DNA from 2 places in the Streptomyces sp. NPDC001480 genome. Region 2 is predicted to be linked to the other one. Evidence: riboswitches for the same ligand, from Rfam matches in the RefSeq annotation. Region 2 holds a riboswitch; the other holds the start of a gene.
The links. Region 2 has a riboswitch for cyclic di-AMP ahead of ACFY01_RS31305 (M23 family metallopeptidase). Riboswitches for the same ligand answer to the same signal wherever they lie in the genome.
Positions count from the first base shown of each region.

Region 1: linked by a shared signal. The riboswitch ahead of ACFY01_RS43665 (transglycosylase SLT domain-containing protein) and the one ahead of ACFY01_RS31305 (M23 family metallopeptidase) in region 2 are both predicted to bind cyclic di-AMP.

Region 1 covers NZ_JBIAVX010000034.1:3,094-11,817, forward strand. Annotated here, with positions in the region: gene ACFY01_RS43630 (VOC family protein) at 1-12, shown strand, start outside; gene ACFY01_RS43635 (hypothetical protein) at 68-1,039, opposite strand; gene ACFY01_RS43640 (flavodoxin family protein) at 1,254-1,841, shown strand; gene ACFY01_RS43645 (ABC transporter permease) at 1,856-2,737, opposite strand; gene ACFY01_RS43650 (ABC transporter ATP-binding protein) at 2,724-3,698, opposite strand; gene ACFY01_RS43655 (outer membrane lipoprotein carrier protein LolA) at 3,762-4,982, opposite strand; gene ACFY01_RS43660 (polyprenyl synthetase family protein) at 5,320-6,330, opposite strand; cyclic di-AMP (ydaO/yuaA leader) riboswitch at 6,861-7,043, shown strand; gene ACFY01_RS43665 (transglycosylase SLT domain-containing protein) at 7,049-7,534, shown strand; gene ACFY01_RS43670 (HAD family hydrolase) at 7,565-8,395, opposite strand; gene ACFY01_RS43675 (FAD-dependent oxidoreductase) at 8,555-8,724, opposite strand, start outside.
Region 2 covers NZ_JBIAVX010000013.1:249,915-258,638, reverse strand. Annotated here, with positions in the region: gene ACFY01_RS31330 (MFS transporter) at 228-1,652, shown strand; gene lhgO (L-2-hydroxyglutarate oxidase) at 1,719-2,942, shown strand; gene trmB (tRNA (guanosine(46)-N7)-methyltransferase TrmB) at 3,046-3,879, shown strand; gene ACFY01_RS31315 (PrsW family intramembrane metalloprotease) at 3,890-5,236, shown strand; gene ACFY01_RS31310 (aldo/keto reductase) at 5,256-6,200, opposite strand; gene ACFY01_RS31305 (M23 family metallopeptidase) at 6,302-7,333, opposite strand; cyclic di-AMP (ydaO/yuaA leader) riboswitch at 7,344-7,510, opposite strand; tRNA gene ACFY01_RS31300 (tRNA-Met) at 7,739-7,812, opposite strand; gene ACFY01_RS31295 (dihydrofolate reductase family protein) at 7,901-8,724, opposite strand, start outside.

The DNA of each region.
Region 1 (8,724 bases), on a different contig from region 2:
TGCGTGCAGTAGGGCGTCGGGTTCGTGGGCGCCCGGTTCGTGGACGCCCGGTTAGGGGAGTAGCCCGTCAGGCGCCGGCCGCCCTGGTGGCACGGTCCGTCAGGCGGCCCATGCGGACGCGGGCGGACTCCAGCCGCTCCCGGTCGTCGAAAGCCGGACCCGGCCCGGCGACCAGTTCGGTCCACAGCTCGATCAGGTCCCGCCCCAGGCGCAGCCCGTCCTCGGGGTCGCGCACCGCACGCCAGGCGGTGGCCGCGCTCTGAAGGTTGCCGTAGGCGGCCTCCGCGTTCCGGCCGCGGTGGTGGAGGCGGGCCAGGTCGAGGGAGAGGTGGAAGGCGCGCAGCGGGTCGCCGGCCAGGTAGGCGATGTAGGCGGTCAGTTCGCGCAGGCGGAGCACCTCGGGGTGGCCGGCGCCCAGCATGTCCGCCGCCTGGACGACGGTGCGCTCGGCGAGTTCCGCCGCCGTCTCGATCCGGCCCTCCTTGACCGCCTCGTTGATCCGCGTCATGGGTTCGGTGAGCAGCGCGGCGCCCTCCGCGGTGGCGGTCACCGGGCCGTCGCCGAGGACCGCTTCGGCGACCGCGTCGAAGCCCCGGGCCGGCGTGTGGTGCCGGGTGTCGGGCTCGGGGGCGCGCTCCGGCGTCGACACGGGGAGCGGGAGCGGCTCGGGCGGGGGCGGGGGTGTGTCGTGGCGGGGTGGCTGCGGGGCGGTGGTCCGGGGCGGCTGCGGGACGGGGGCCCGTCCGTGCAGCCGCGGCTCGCCCGTGAAGCGGCTGGCGCCGTTCACATCCACCTCGAGGGGGACGACGCAGCCGACGCTGTCGTCGTGGACCATGGCGTGCACCGGGTGGCCAAGGCTGATGGCGAGGCGCTGGAGGTGGTTCAGGACGGCCTGCTGGATCTCCTGGCCGGGGGCGGCCATGACCGCCACCCCGCCGACGGAGGCGCTGCCCGAGCCCGAGACGCGCACGTCGACCGGGGCCGCCGGGTGCGGGTCGTTCCACAGGTCCCGCTTCTTCTCGAAGCTCAGTCGAGCCATCGGTTTCCTCACTCCCCCGGCCTCACGATCCGGTCGTACGCGTCCCTGCCCTCGAGTGTCTCCGCTACACCCCCGCTCGTGCGTCACCGCGACGTCACAGCCTCGCACCAGCCGGTCGCCACTGGACATCTAATTGCACGCGCATATAATGCAGATGCTTGTATTTTCGCGGTACGCCGATCATTTTGCGGTACATCGATCACCTGGGGGACCTATGAACCGCCGTTTCCTGTTCGTGCTCGGCAGCGCCCGTGCCGACGGCAACACCGAGCTGCTGGCGCGCACGGCCGCCGAACAGCTGCCGGGTGACGTAGAGCAGCAGTGGATCAGCCTGGCCGAGCACCCGCTGCCGGACTTCGTGGACCTTCGGCGCGACAGCGACCACGTACGGCCGCCCGCCGACACCAACACCGGCCTGCTGCTGGAGGCGACGCTCGCGGCCACGGACATCGTCATCGCCTCGCCGCTGTACTGGTACTCGCTGTCCGGCCTCACCAAGCGCTACCTGGACTACTGGTCCGGCTGGCTGCGCACCCCCGGCATCGACTTCAAGGCCACCCTGGCCGGGCGCACGCTGTGGGGCATAGCGGCGCTCGCCGACCGGGAGCCGTCGGTGGCCGCCCCGCTCGCCGACACGCTCAACAACTCGGCCGCGTACCTGGGGATGCGCTTCGGCGGGGTGCTGCTCGGCAACGGCAGCGCGCGCGGGGACGTGCTCAAGGACACCGAGGCGCTGGCCCGGGCGAAGACGTTCTTCACCGGCGAGGCCCCGCTCGCCCGCTTCCCGTACCAGGACCGCTGACCGGGCCGGTACGGCTAGGCCGTGATGTCCTTCGCCGTGAACCGTGCCCAGGCCGCCGAACCGAAGACCGCCGCGTACAGGGCCTGGACACCGAGGTTCTTCACCAGGTCGTCCCAGTAGACCGGGTCGCGCATCAGGTCGGCGAAGGACAGCCAGTAGTGGGAGAAGAAGTACGGCTGGAGCGCGTGCAGCTGGGGTATCTGGTCGAGGATCTGGACGGTGATGAGCAGGCCGACCGTGGTGGCCATCGCCGCGACCCCGCTGTTCGTCAGCGTGGAGACGAACAGGCCGAGCGCCGCGACCCCGACCAGTGACGCGGCGACGACCAGGGCGATCAGCAGGGCGCGGCCGAGACCGTCGGCGAAGCTGATCCTCGTGCCCGAGATGGTCGTCAGGTCGCCGAGCGGGAAGAGCAGCGCGCCGACCAGGAGGGCGGAGGCGGCGACCACGAAGGTGGCGACCAGGCAGAAGGCCATGACCGTCGCGTACTTGGTGAGCAGCAGGCGGGTGCGGCCGGCCGGGGCGACCAGGAGGTAGCGCAGTGTTCCGGCGCCCGCCTCGCCGGCGATGGCGTCGCCCGCCACCACGCCGATCGCCATCGGCAGGAAGAACGGGAGCGTCGCCGCCAGCGCCGTGAACACCAGGAACAGGCCGTTGTTGGTGATCTGCGCGATGAACGCCGGCCCCCCGCCCCCACCGCCGCGGCCGCCCCCCGACGAACCGCCCCGGGTCTCGATCTTCACGGCCACCCCGACCAGCACCGGCACCGCGGCCAGCACCCCGAGCAGCGCGAGCGTGCGCCAGCGCCGGAAGGTGACGGTCAGTTCGTTCCGCAGCAGACCGAGGGTCCACAGCGGGGTGGGGCGGCGTACGGCCACCGCCTCAGCCTGCGACATCGAAGCCCTCCCCCGTCAGCGCCACGAACGCGTCCTCCAGCGAGGCCCGCTCCACTCCGAAGCCGCGTACCCGCACCCCGGCCGTCACCAGCGCCGCGTTCAGCTCGGCGAGTTCACGGTCGGGCGGTTCGCCGCTGACCCGGTCCTCGGCGACGACGACGTCCGTGACGCCCTGCTCCTTCAGCACCCGGGCCGCGTCCCCCGGATCCGGCGTGACGACCACCAGCCGGCCGCGCGCCCCGGCCGCGAGGTCGGCCACCGGGCCCTGGGTGATCAGACGGCCCTGGGCCATCACCGCCGCGTGGGTGCACACCTGCTCGATCTCGTCGAGGAGGTGGGAGGAGAGGAACACGGTCGTGCCGTCCGAGGCCAACTCCCGCACCAGGGCGCGTATCTCCCGCATGCCCTGCGGGTCGAGCCCGTTGGTCGGCTCGTCCAGGACGAGCAGCCTGCGCGGCTGGAGCAGCGCGGCGGCCAGCCCCAGGCGCTGCTTCATGCCCAGGGAGTAGGCCTTCGCCTTCTTGCCCGCGGCGGCCGTCAGGCCCACCCGGTCCAGTGCGGCCGTGACGCGGGCGCGCCGGGTGCGCGGGTCGGCCGTCGGGTCGGCGGCGTCGTACCGCAGCAGGTTGTCGCGGCCGGAGAGGAAGCCGTACAGGGCCGGTCCCTCGATGAGGGCGCCGACCTGCGGCAGCACGGTGCGCGCGGCCCGGGGCATGGGTCGCCCCAGGACGCGCGCCGTGCCGGAGGTCGGCTCGATCAGGCCCATCAGCATGCGGATGGTGGTGGTCTTCCCGGAGCCGTTCGGACCGAGGAAGCCGAAGACGCTGCCCGCCGGGACGGTCAGGTCGAGACCGTCGACGGCGAGCTGTCCGCCGCGGTAGCGCTTGGTGAGCGCGCGGGTGTGGATGACGCTGTCACCCTCACCCCGCGCGGCCGGCTCCGTGGCGGACGCTTCGTCCATCGGCTCCCCTGTCTCGTCGTGCGTGTACTGCTTCGTCGTACGTGTACTGCTTCGTCGTAACGTCTAGCGGGCCGCGTCGGCCGCCTTCACCAGCGCGCTCTTGGTCACGGTGCCGACGTAGACCTTGCCGTCGTCCGTGATCAGGGCGTTGACCAGGCGGGTGGAGAACACCGTGCCCTTGCCGAACTTGCCGGTCACCTGGTCGCCGAGCGAGCCGAGGAAGCCGCCCATGTCGCCGCCGCCCGCACCGGTCGGCAGGCCGCCCTTGCTGCCGGAGTCGAAGGTGGCGATCGAGTTCCAGCCCTTGCCGAGGACGTCGAAGCCGTCGCGGCCCTTGGCGAGGTCCTTCCCGGCCTTGGGGGCGCCGGCCTTCGGGCCGCGCTTGCCGGGCGCCTTGGCCGCGTCGTCACCCTCGGTGACCTTCGCGCCCTTCGGCGGGGTGAAGTCGAAGGTCGAGGCGGCCGGCTTGGCGAAGCTGACCTGGGTGAAGCCCGCGTCCACGACGGCGGCGCCGCCGCTCGCCGGGGTCAGGGTGAACTTCAGCGGCATGCCTGTCTTCGCGTCCACGGCGATGCTGATCGCGCCCACCGTGGTGCTCGACTGCTTGGGCTTGATGAGCAGCTTGTAGGCGTCCCGGCCGGCGACCTGGACGGTGCCGTCGACGGTCACGGACGTGGTGTCGTCGACGGACTTCAGGGCCTCGTCGGCGAAGTCCTTCGGCGTGGCGGGGGTCTTCTCCCGCTGCTGCTTGCCGTGCTGGTCCGCGGTGCCGTGGTACACCTCGTTGGACCTGCTGTCGTAGCCCCAGACGTCCTTGCCGTCGTGGATGAGGCTGTACTCGGCGGCGCTCTCGATCAGCGAGACCTTCTGGCGGTCCGGTCCGTCGGCCGCCACGCGCAGCGTGTGACTGCCCGAGAGCAGTTCGGTGAGCTTGGATTTCGGGTCCGCGGACGAGCCGTCGCCGCCCTTGTTCGCCCCGGACAGCAGGCTGCTCTCCAACCCACCGAGGTTCGGCAGGCCGAGGTTGGTGCTGAACCGCACCGTGCCGGACAGCTGCTGCACGTCCGACGCGGCGATCTTGTCTATGAGCTGCTGTGCGCTGATCTTCGGCAGGTCGGGGTCACCGGAGTCGGCGAGCGCCGGGACCAGCCCGATGGTCGCCGCCGCCACCCCCACCACCGCGACCGGGACGACGTACCGGGCCGCTTTGCGGCGTCCGGCGGCCGTGTCGGTGTCGGCCATGCTGTCGTCGGACGTGGTGTCGTCGGATCCGTACGGTGCCATGTGTGCCTTACCTCCGTCGTCGGCGGCGGCTGTCCTCACCCTCGTCAACCCTGAGCCGCCATTCTCACCCGAATCGGTGAGGAGTGGTGATTTCCGTGGTTTCCATCTCACCAAATCGGCCGTGAGGATGCGTCAGACCCGGGAGGCAACTCGATGTACGCCTGCGGTATGACACGGGGAGGCGGGATGTACTCCGACCCGTAGGGGTCACGCTGGATTCTTTGTCAGCCCGTCTGGGGGTGCCCCCTCTGGGGGAGTTCGAGGACGAGGCCGTTCAGGCCGAAGCGGGGGGGCTGGGGGCGGCAGCCCCCAGGGCGCGCCACGCAGACCCCGGGCACTACCCGGCCCGGTGCACCACCGCATCGCACAGCTGAATAAGTGCCGCCTTGGCGTCACACTCCCGCAGGGGCGCCAGCGCCGCCCGCGCGTCCTCCGCGTAGCGCACGGTGTCCCGGCGGGCCTGCTCCAGTGCCGGGTGGGCGCGCAGCGCCGCCAGCGCCTCGGCGTGCCGGGTGTCGTCGGTCAGGTCGGAGTCGAGCAGGTCGCACAGGGCGATGTCCTCGGCCAGCCCCAGCCGGGCGGCCCGCTCCCTGAGGCGCAGCACGGGCAGGGTGGGGATGCCCTCGCGCAGGTCGGTGCCGGGGGTCTTGCCGGACTCGTGGGAGTCGGAGGCGATGTCCAGCACGTCGTCGGCGAGCTGGAAGGCCACGCCGAGCCGCTCGCCGTACTGGGTGAGGACGTCCACGACCGTCTCGTCGGCCCCGGACATCATGGCGCCGAAGCGGCAGGAGACCGCCACCAGCGATCCGGTCTTGCCACCGAGGACGTCCAGGTAGTGCTCCACCGGGTCGCGGCCGTCCTGCGGCCCCGCCGTCTCCAGGATCTGCCCGGTGACCAGCCGCTCGAACGCCAGGGCCTGCACCCGGACGGCCTCGGGGCCGAGGTCGGCGAGGATCTGGGAGGCGCGGGCGAAGAGGAAGTCGCCGGTGAGGACGGCGACGGAGTTGCCCCAGCGGGTGTTCGCGCTGTCCACTCCGCGGCGCACCGCGGCCTCGTCCATGACGTCGTCGTGGTAGAGCGTCGCGAGGTGGGTGAGCTCGACGACGACGGCCGAGGGCACGATTCCCGGCGCGTACCGGTCCCCGAACTGCGCCGCGAGCATCACGAGCAGCGGCCGGAACCGCTTCCCGCCCGCGCGCACGAGGTGCTGCGCGGCCTCGGTGATGAAGGGGACCTCACTCTTGGTGGCTTCGAGCAGTCCCTCCTCGACAGCCGCCAATCCGGCCTGGACATCGGCTTCCAGAGCCTGGTCCCGCACGCTAAGCCCGAACGGCCCGACGACGGTCACGAGGGGTCTCCTGTCTGCTGGTGCCTGCTGGCGATTACACGGTTTGTCGATAGGTCGCTGCCCTCACTCAAGTCAGCGTATCCGGTCAGCTTTCGATCACCGAGGGCGCCCACTGTTACAGGCCGGGCGCTATCGGACCACGCCCGTTATGTTTTCGATCGGTCGATAAGCACAGATATTTATCGACTTACCCGGAAGTACGACATGACTGCGCCGCTTGGAGCAGCTCGCCTTCCGCCCTCACGATCGATGCGCTACCCAATGCGGCGCCCCTCATGTCCCATTTGCCGCGATTGATATTCCGTGAATTGGGTCACTTCGGCCGATCGGAGCACTCCGCCGCCCGATAGGGGCATACCGCTTGCCGTCATTGGCCAGTTGAGGGTTGGCAGACGCAAAGGATCAAGCACCTCATACGCCTCACAACAAGGTCAACTAGGACTTTGTGTGAATCCGCTGCTTGTTCAGGACATGTGCTCTCGCATACGTTCCCGGCCGTCGGGCGGAACGCCGAATCCTGCCGCCGCCCGTCACACCCATCGACGAACTCATTCACGACGGCAGGAGCGGGGGACCCAGGTTTGCCGCCGGTCCGGACGACACCCGTCGTCCCGGAACGGCTAGGGGTTAAGCCGCACCGCCTTCGGGCGGCGCGGCCGGGCACCTCCCAGCCCGAACCCGACAGCTCACCTCGCAGGCGACGGAGAGGAACATCGACATGTCTGCTGCCGCTCAGCACCGTGCCCCCTTCGCCCGCCTCGCCCGCAAGCTCGCCGTCGCCGGCACCGGCGCCGCCGTGCTCGCCCTCCCGCTGATCGGCGCGACCAGCGCCTCCGCGGCCACCACCACGAGCGCCCCCGCAGCCGCCCCCGCGGTCACGTACGCGAACAACCTCGACGGCTGGATCCGCGAGTCGCTCGCGATCATGGCGGAGAAGGGCATCCCGGGCACGTACAACGGCATCTACCGCAATGTGATGCGCGAGTCGTCGGGCAACCCGGTGGCCATCAACCTCTGGGACTCCAACGCGGCGGCCGGCATCCCGTCCAAGGGCCTGCTCCAGGTCATCGACCCCACGTTCGCCAGCTACCACGTGGCCGGCACCTCGTGGAACATCTACGACCCGGTCGCCAACATCACGGCCGCCTGCAACTACGCCGCCCACCGGTACGGCTCGATCGACAACGTGTTCGGCGCGTACTGACCGTTCCGCTCCCCTGAGGGAGCGGGCCGCTCAGGGGAAGAGTCTTTCGAGGACGACGGCGATGCCGTCGTCCTCGTTCGACAGAGTGATCTCGTCGGCCACCGCCTTCAGTTCGGGGTGGGCGTTGGCCATCGCCACACCGTGGGCGGCCCAGTCGAACATCGGGATGTCGTTGGGCATGTCCCCGAAGGCGACGGCCCGTTCGGCGCTCAGCCCGAGGTGGTCGGCGGCCAGCGCCAGCCCGGTCGCCTTGTTGACGCCGCACGGCTGGAGTTCGACGGTTCCCGGCCCCGACATGGTGACCGTCGCCAGCGATCCCACGGCCGCGCGGGCTGTGGCGGCCAACTCGTCGTCCGACAGGGCGTGATGCCGCAGCAGGACCTTGCTGATCGGCTCGCACCACAGGTCGTCGCGCCGCCTGACCCGTACGGCGGGCAGTGTGGGGTGGGGCATCAGATAGCCGGGCTCGATGAGCGTGAGCCCATCCACCCCGCCCTGGTCGACGGCCGCGTACACCTCCCCCACCTCGGCCTCGATCTTGCCGAGCGCGGCCTCCGCCAGCTCCCGGTCCAGGGTGACCGACCACAGCAGGCGGTGGGCGCCGGCGTCGTAGACCTGCGCGCCCTGTCCGCACACCGCGAGCCCCGTGCAGCCGAGGTCGTCGAGCAGCGGCCGCACCCGCGGTGCCGGGCGCCCGGTCACCACGAGGTGCCGGGCACCCGCTCTCCCGGCCCTGGCGAGGGCGGCGAGGGAGCGGTCGGAGAGGGTGTCGTCGCCACGCAGGAGCGTTCCGTCGAGATCGGTCGCGACGAGCGAGAACGCAGGGGAGGTCGGGGGGGAATATGCGGGGGGTGCGGCCATGATCAGAGAATACGGACACCGCGCCCCCACGACTCACCACTGTTTTCAGCCCCAACTGGCGCCCACGGGCTCCTAGATGGCGGTGTCGAGGCGCGCGGGCGCGTCCCGCTCCTCCTCCGCCGCCCGCTGCGCGGGCGGCGGAGGAGGAGCGGTAGTACGTCAGCCGTGGGCCGCCGCGAGGTGCTTGGCCAGGCGCGGCGAGGCGAACTCGGTGCCGCAGACGAAGCGCATCACCGGGCCGTACGACGACGCCGCCGGAAGGCCGGTGAAGTACAGACCGGGGACGGAGGAGACGTATCCCGCGCCCAGCCGGGGCGCGCCCCGGCTCA
Region 2 (8,724 bases):
CCCCCCGTGGCCGGAGAAGAGCGCACGGACGGGCGCACGGCCACACGACGGGGGCACGGCGCGACAGCCCGTGCACGGTGCGTACAGGGCGAGTGGTCCGTGACGGACCACAATCCCGCCATCCGGAACAATGCCCCTTAACGCTTGGGATGCGGCGAACTACGCTGGGTTTACGAATGCCGCGTGGTTATGCCAGCGCGGCAGCCGTCTGTGTCGAGGGGTGGCGCATGTCCAGGGAGCAACGCGGGCCGAACGAAAAACTCGGCACCGTTCTCGCCCTCGCGGGAATCAGCAACGCAGGACTCGCGCGACGCGTCAACGATCTTGGCGCTCAACGTGGGTTGACTCTTCGCTACGACAAGACGTCGGTGGCGCGCTGGGTGTCGAAGGGCATGGTGCCGCAGGGTGCCGCGCCGCATCTCATCGCCGCCGCCATCGGCCAGAAGCTCGGCCGCCCGGTGCCGCTCCACGAGATCGGCCTGGCGGACGCGGATCCCGCCCCCGAAGTCGGCCTCGCCTTCCCCAGGGACGTGGGACAGGCGGTGCGGTCGGCGACCGATCTGTACCGCCTCGACCTCGCCGGGCGCCGGGCCGGCGCCGGCGGCATCTGGCAGTCGCTGGCCGGCTCGTTCGCAGTGAGCGCGTACGCAACGCCCGCCTCACGCTGGCTGATAACCCCCGCCGACAGCTCGGTCGCGCGGGACGCGAACCTCTCCGAGGGCTCCGGCGCACCGCTCAAAGTCGGCCACAGCGATGTGCAGAAACTGCGGGAGGCAGCCGAGGACGCCAGGCGCTGGGACTCCAAATACGGAGGCGGCGACTGGCGTTCGTCCATGGTGCCCGAGTGCCTCAGGGTGGAGGCGGCACCGCTGCTGCTCGGCTCGTACTCGGACGAGGTCGGCCGCGCCCTCTTCGGGGCCAGCGCCGAACTCACCCGGCTGGCGGGCTGGATGGCCTTCGACACCGGCCAGCAGGAGGCCGCACAGCGCTACTACATCCAGGCGCTGCGCCTCGCCCGCGCGGCCGCGGACGTCCCCCTCGGGGGCTATGTGCTCGCCTCCATGTCGTTGCAGGCGACGTACCGGGGCTTCGGCGACGAGGGCGTCGACCTCGCGCAGGCCGCCCTGGAGCGCAACCGCGGCCTGGCCACCGCCCGCACCATGAGCTTCTTCCGGCTGGTCGAGGCACGCGCCCACGCGCGCGCGGGCGACGCCCAGGCGGCCGGGGCGGCCCTGAAGGCGGCCGAGGGCTGGCTGGAGCGCTCCCGCGACGGCGACCAGGACCCGTCCTGGCTCGGTTTCTACGGCTACGACCGCTTCGCCGCCGACGCCGCCGAGTGCTACCGCGACCTGAAGGCCCCGCGCCAGGTCCGCCGCTTCACCGAGCAGGCCCTGTCGAAGCCGACGGAGGAGTTCGTGCGGTCGCACGGGCTCAGGCTGGTCGTCTCGGCGGTCGCCGAGCTGGAGTCGGGCAACCTGGACGCGGCCTGCGAGCAGGGGGTGCGGGCGGTGGAGGTGGCCGGGCGGATCTCCTCGGCGCGCACCACGGAGTACGTGAAGGATCTCCTGCACCGGCTGGAGCCGTACGGGGACGAGCCGCGGGTGGTGGAGCTGCGGGAACGGGCCCGTCCGTTGCTGATGGCGCCGGCGTAGGGGCCGCGTCTCCTCCGCGGGGTTTCAAGGCGTTGTCAGTGGCGCAGTGCACTATCGACGTGGGAGGTGGTGCAGGTGCGGCCGGGGATCGCTTATGACTGCGACGTGCTCGTGATCGGTGGTGGGATCGTCGGGCTGTCCACCGCGTACGCGATCACGCGTGCCGCGCCGGGCACCCGTGTGACCGTGCTGGAGAAGGAGCCGGGAGCGGCCCGGCACCAGACGGGGCGCAACAGCGGGGTCATCCACAGCGGGATCTACTACCGGCCCGGCTCCCTGAAGGCGCGGTACGCGGTGCGGGGCGCGGCCGAGATGGTGAAGTTCTGCGCGGAGTACGGCGTCGCGCACGCCGTCACCGGCAAGCTGATCGTCGCCACCGAGCGGGAGGAGCTGCCGCGGCTGCACGCGCTCGTGCAGCGCGGCCGGGAGAACGGGATTCCGGTACGGGAGCTCGGATCGGCCCAGATCGCGGAGTACGAGCCTGAGGTGCAGGGGCTCGCGGCGATACACGTCGGGACGACGGGGGTGTGCGACTTCACCGGGGTCGCGCGGCAGCTGGCCGAGGCGTCCGGGGCGGAGATCCGGTACGGGGCGCGGGCCGAGCGGATCGACCGGCGGCCGGAGCTCGGCGTCGCCGTGCGAACCGCGGGCGGGGACGTCGTGCGCGGGCGGGTGCTGGTGAACTGCGCCGGGCTGTACTGCGACGAGGTGGCCCGGCTGACCGGTGACGAGCCCGGGGTGCGGATCGTGCCGTTCCGGGGTGAGTACTACGAGCTGGCGCGTCCGGGGCTGGTGCGTGGGCTGGTGTATCCGGTGCCGGATCCGGCGTTCCCGTTCCTCGGCGTGCATCTCACGCGCGGGATCGACGGCGGCGTGCACATCGGGCCGAACGCGGTGCCGGCGCTGGCCCGCGAGGGGTACGGCTGGGGGGTCGTACGGCCGCGGGAGACGGCGGTGACGCTGGCCTGGCCGGGATCGTGGGCGATCGCCCGGCGGCACTGGCGGTACGGGCTCGGGGAGTTCCGGCGCTCGGTGTCGAAGGCCGCCTTCACCAAGGCCGTACGCAGACTGCTGCCCGCGGTGGAGGAGGCCGATCTCGTACGGGCCCCCGCCGGGGTGCGGGCGCAGGCGGTACTGCGGGACGGCACGCTGGTGGACGACTTCCTGATCAAGGAGGGTCCCCGCGCGGTGCACGTACTGAACGCCCCGTCACCCGCCGCCACCGCTTCGCTGCCGATCGGGCGGGAGGTGGCGAGCAGGGCGTTGAGCGCGCTGGAGGCCCTGGGGTGATCCCCGTCGCGCCGTGGTCCGGCCGGTGTCGCCGAGCGCGTGCGCCTCGGCGGCGTCGGCCTCGGTCGGGCGCCGGGGCGGCCCCGCGTAAAATCGAGTCACTGTGTCTGACTCGTTGAACGCTCCCGAAACCCCCGGCCCCCCGCATCCCGCCCCCGGTGTGTCCATCCGGCACAGCCGGGCCAAGGGGGAGCCACGGTTCCCGGACGGCCCGAAGGCGGACCCGGCGGGGTCGCACTTCGAGCGGCGGATCCGGAGTTTCCAGCCGCGGCGGAGCCGGGTGACGGCGGGGCAGGCCGACGCGTTGCAGCGGTTGTGGCCCAAGTGGGGGCTGGACATCGACGGGCGGCGGGACATCGATCTCGCCGAGCTGTTCGGCAACGACAACCCGGTCGTGCTCGAGATCGGGTTCGGGATGGGAGAGGCCACCGCTCGGATGGCCGCCGCGGATCCCGGCACCAACATCCTCGCGGTGGACGTGCACACCCCGGGCCAGGGCAACCTCCTGGGCATCGCGGACCGCGACGGGCTGTCCAACGTCCGCGTCGGCAACGGCGACGCCATCATCCTGCTGCGCGAGATGCTCACCCCGGACTCGCTGGACGGGCTGCGCGTCTACTTCCCGGACCCCTGGCCGAAGAAGCGGCACCACAAGCGGCGGCTGATCCAGCCGGAGTTCCTCACCCTGGCCGCGACCCGGCTGAGGCCCGGGGCGGTCGTGCACTGCGCGACCGACTGGGAGCCGTACGCCGAGCAGATGCTGGAAGTGCTGACCGAGCACCCGGACTTCGAGAACACCCGGCCCGACGGCGGTTTCGCGCCGCGTCCCGACTTCCGCCCGCTGACCCGTTTCGAGGGACAGGGCCTGGAGAAGGGACATGTGGTGAATGATCTGCTGTTCCGCCGCGTACAGCAGCGGGAGCAGCAGCGACGTTAGGGTCAATGCCGTGGCCACCTTTCCCCCGTATCCGACGCACCCCGCCGGTCCCGTCGACGGTGCGCTCCGGCACCCGCACTGGTGGCAGCGCAGGTGGGTGCGGTACGGGGCGCTGATCACGCTGCTGGCGCTCTCCGGGCTGGTCATCCTGGCCCTCGTGCGGCAGCAGACCGGCACGGAGGGGTTCCTCGTCGGGCTCGGGCTGGCCGTGCTGCCCGTCCCGCTGCTCATAGCCGCCTTCCGCTGGCTGGACCGGGTCGCGCCCGGCCCGTGGCGGAACACGGTCTTCGCCTTCGCCTGGGGCGCCTGCGCGGCGGCGCTGATAGCCATCGTCGCCAACAGCTTCGCCACCAAGTGGATAGCGACGACGGGCGACCCGTCCAGCGCCGACACCCTCGGCGCGACGGTGATAGCGCCGATCGTGGAGGAGTCCGCCAAGGCCGCCGCCGTCCTGCTCGTCTTCCTCTTCCGCAGACGGGACTTCACCGGGATCGTGGACGGCGTGGTGATAGCCGGGGTCACGGCCACCGGGTTCGCCTTCACCGAGAACATCCTCTACCTCGGCACCGCCTTCGGCACCGACCAGATCACCGGCGGCCGCGGCATCGCCTCGGTGACCGCGGCGACCTTCTTCGTGCGCGTCATCATGTCCCCGTTCGCGCACCCCCTGTTCACCGTCATGACCGGCATCGGCTTCGGCATCGCCGCCCTGTCCGCCGACCGGCAGCACGTGCGGCGCGTGCTGGTGCCGCTGGGCGGGCTGCTGCTCGCGATGGGCATGCACGCGCTGTGGAACGGCTCCTCCACCTTCGGCGAGTACGGCTTCTTCGCCGTGTACGGGACCTTCATGCTGCCCGCGTTCGGGCTGCTGACCTGGCTGGTGATCTGGACGCGCCAGCGGGAGCTGCGGACCGTACGGGAGGAGCTCCCGGCGTACGTCCTCGCCGGCTGGCTGGGCCCGGGCGAGCCGTTCGCGCTGGGCTCGATGCGGGCCCGGCGGATGGCCCGTGACTACGCCCGTCATCACGGGGGCAAGCCGGCCGCGCGGGCGGTGGCGCAGTACGAGGCGTACGCGACCTCGCTGGCGTTCCTGCGGCACCGGGGGCGCCGCGGGCGGGCGGGGGCCGACTTCGTCGTACGGGAGCGGGATCTGCTGGCCGAGCTGTGGAGCAGACGGCAGGCGGCACGGCCCGCGCTGGAGTACGCGGCGAGGGCGTCGGCTCCGGTGGTTCCGACACCCTGGCCGGTGTACGGGGTGCAGGGGGCGTACGGGTACGTACAGGGGCCGCCCGGCCCCGGGCCCGGCTACGGGTATCCGGCGGCGCCGTACACCGCCTACAACCCGTACCGGACGTAGCGGAACGGGGCGGGGACGGCTACGCCGACGCCTCGGTGAGCCGCGTCAGCTCCTCCCCGGTGAGTTCCAGCTCGGCCACCCCGAGCAGCGCCGGCAGCTGGTCCACCGTGCGGGCCGAGGCGAGGGGAGCCGCCACCGTCGGCTGCGCGGCGAGCCAGGCGAGGGCCACGGTGGCCACGGGGGCGTCGTGCGCGGCGGCGATCTCGTCGAGGGCCGTCAGGACCTTCTGCCCCCGCTCGGTCTCGAGGTGCTTGGCCGCACCGCCCGCCCGCGCGCTGTCCACGGTGGTACCGGGCCGGTACTTGCCCGTGAGGAAGCCGGAGGCGAGGGCGTAGTACGGCACGACCGCGAGGCCTGCGCGGTCGGTGACGTCCCGCAGCGGTCCCTCGTAGGTGTCGCGCGAGACGAGGTTGTAGTGCGGCTGAAGTGCCACGTACCGGGCGAGGCCCTCGCGCTCGGAGAAGTCGAGGGACGCCTGGAGGCGCTCGGCCGAGATGTTGGAGGCCGCGATGTAGCGCACCTTGCCCGTCCGGACGAGTTCGTCGAGCGCCCCGATGATCTCCTCGACCGGGACCTCGGTCTTGTCGAAGTGGGTGTAGTAAAGGTCGATGTGGTCGGTGCCGAGGCGGCGCAGGGAGGCGTCGGCCGCGGCCTTGATGTTGCCGGCGGTCAGGCCCTGGTACTTCGGGTGCTGGCTGACCTTGGTGGCGATGACGACGTCGGAGCGGTTGCCGCGGGACTTCAGCCAGTTGCCGATGACGGTCTCCGATTCACCGCCCTCGTTGCCGTCGACCCATGCCGAGTAGGAGTCGGCGGTGTCGACGAAGTTGCCGCCGGCGGCCGTGTAGGCGTCCAGGACGGCGAAGGACTGCGCCTCGTCGGCGGTCCAGCCGAAGACGTTGCCGCCGAGGGCGAGCGGGAAGACCTCGAGGTCGGAGTTGCCGAGTTTGCGAAGGGAAGTCATGCCTTGATCCAACAACCGCGGCGGTGGCGCGCATTCCGCGAAGACCGGCAGCCCTGACGTCGGGGGGTGTCGTCAGGGCTGCCGGGGAACTGAGGGACGCGTCAGGGGTTGAGGCCCTTGCTGTGCAGCCACGCCATCGGGTCGATGCCGGTGGCCTGGCCGCCGGGGTGGACCTCGAGGTGCACGTGCGGGCCGGTGACGTTGCCGGTGGCGCCGACGCGGCCGATGACCTCACCGGTGCCGACCTTCTGGCCGACCTTCACGTTGATCGAGGACTGGTGGCAGAACCACAGCTCGGTGCCGTCGTCGAGGGTGAGGATGGTGCGGTAGCCGTAGGCGCCGGCCCAGCCCGCCTCGGTGATCGTGCCGCTGTGGATGGCCTTGATGAGCGTGCCGGTCGGCGCCGCGAAGTCGAGGCCGGTGTGGTAGCCGGAGGACCACATGGCGCCGGGCTGGCCGAAGGTGCCGGTGATCGTGTACGAGGAGGTCGGCAGCGTGTACTGCTTGGCCAGCTTGGCGAGACGGTCGGCCTCGGCCTGCTTCTTGGCGACGGCCTCCGCCTTGTCCTTGGCGGCGGCGGCCTGGGCGGCGGCTTCCTTCTCCGCCTTGGCGGCCGCGGCGGTGGACTGCTTCTCGGCGGCGGCCACGGCGGCGGCGGTCGCCTTGCCGTCGACCTGGTTCTTCTGCTGCTCGGCCTGCGCCATGATCCGGTTGCGCAGGGCCTCGCCGGCGTCGGCGCTGTCCTGGTCGCTGGCGGCGGTTGCCACGCCGACGTGGGACAGGCTTGCCGTGGTGGCCTTGGCGCCGTCGGTGTCGTCGCCCAGCAGGGAGCCGACGGAGGGCAGGTCGGGCATGGAGATGTGGACCGGCGGCTTGCCGGTGTTGGCGCTGGCCATGCCGCCCGCGCCGACGGCGGCTATCACGCCGACGCCCAGGACGGTGGAGCTGCGGGCGAGCCCGCCGCCGCGCTGCTTGCTGACGCGGTGCCGGCCGCGTACCGGGGCGAGGGACTCCTCGGTGGGGTTCCACTCCTCCCAGGGGCCCTCGTCGGTGCGGTACTCGCCGTAGCCGAAGGTCTCGGTGCGCTGGCTCGGCACGAACGGGGCTGTGGGGGCAGGCGGGTTGGACGCCACGCGGGCGTGCTCCTTCCTTCCGTAACGCCTACCGGGTTAGCTGACGGGTTCGGAGCGGGAAGGTCTCCTACGCGCGTATACCGGTCGTGAACCCAAGCGGTTCACGGCGGTGTCGGCGTGATTCACCCCAAGGTGGTGGTTCCCCGGTTCCCTCGCGGGATTCGGCATGTGCGCACGGAGCCGTCTCGGGTGACGGCTGGGACGACCGCGCTGCGTTATCGAACGTTAATAGAGCTACCGGTCAGTTTCCAAGCGGTTCGGCTTGATCATTACGGTTTTCACAGGAGAACTTTCAGGCCATGACCGGCGAAAAACGGGCGAGTTGAGCCCGGCGCGGGGTGGCGGAGGCCGGGAAAGCACTCAGGGCCGGAATCCGTGTACTGGATTCCGGCCCTGAGCCTTCAGTAGCGGGGACAGGATTTGAACCTGCGACCTCTGGGTTATGAGCCCAGCGAGCTACCGAGCTGCTCCACCCCGCGTCGTTGTGTCACCAGTGTACGTCATCCGCGGGACCGCTCGCACACACCTTTTCGAGCAGGGCTTTTTCCGGAGTCCCCGGGGTTCGGGTCAGCCCGGCAGGTGCCGGTTCGGCGCCTTCGCCGCCTCCTCGTACTCCGGCAGGACGACCACGTCCACACCCCCGGCCGCCAGCAGCCCGCTCCCGTCGGCTCCGGTGACGAACGTGTCCGGCTCGCGCCAGGCCGTGACCACCCGCCGTACCCCCGCGTCGAGGATCAGCCGGGCACAGGGCGCCGGCCGGGAGGCCCGCCGGGCGCACGGCTCCAGGCTGCTGTACACCGTGGCGCCGGCCAGCCGGGGGTCGTCGGGCCGGATCTTGGCCAGCGCCGCCTCCTCCGCGTGGACCACGGGATCGTCCCCCTCGCGTGAGTGGCCGCGCGCGAGTTCCGTACCGTCGGCGGCCACCACCACCGCCCCGACGCTGAACGCCGTCTCCGAGGGCGGGCACAGCGCGGCCAGTTCACAGGCGGTCCGCAGCCAGTGGCGGTCGGCCGCGACGGCCGCCGGTCCGGTGCCGGGCGCGGTGGGCTCGTAGCGCATCAGGACGACGTCCTCGATGCGGCGCGTCTCCAGCAGTCTGAGGCGCCCGTCCTGGTAGCCCCCGGGCCCGAACAGGCGGGGTGCACGGGGGTCGCCGACGAGGAGGGGGGCCAGGACGAGCTGCAGCTCGTCGGCCAGGCCCTGCCGCAGCAGCTGGGTGTGGATGGTGCCGCCGCCCTCGACCATCAGGCGGCGCACTCCGCGCACTGCGTACAGATGTTCTAGAAGAGCGGGCCAGTCGAGATCCGGGCCCAGTGGGACGACGTCGGCCGCGATGCCCAGGGCGCGGGCCTGCTCGGCACCCTTGCCGGTCGTGTAGAGGACCTTCTCGC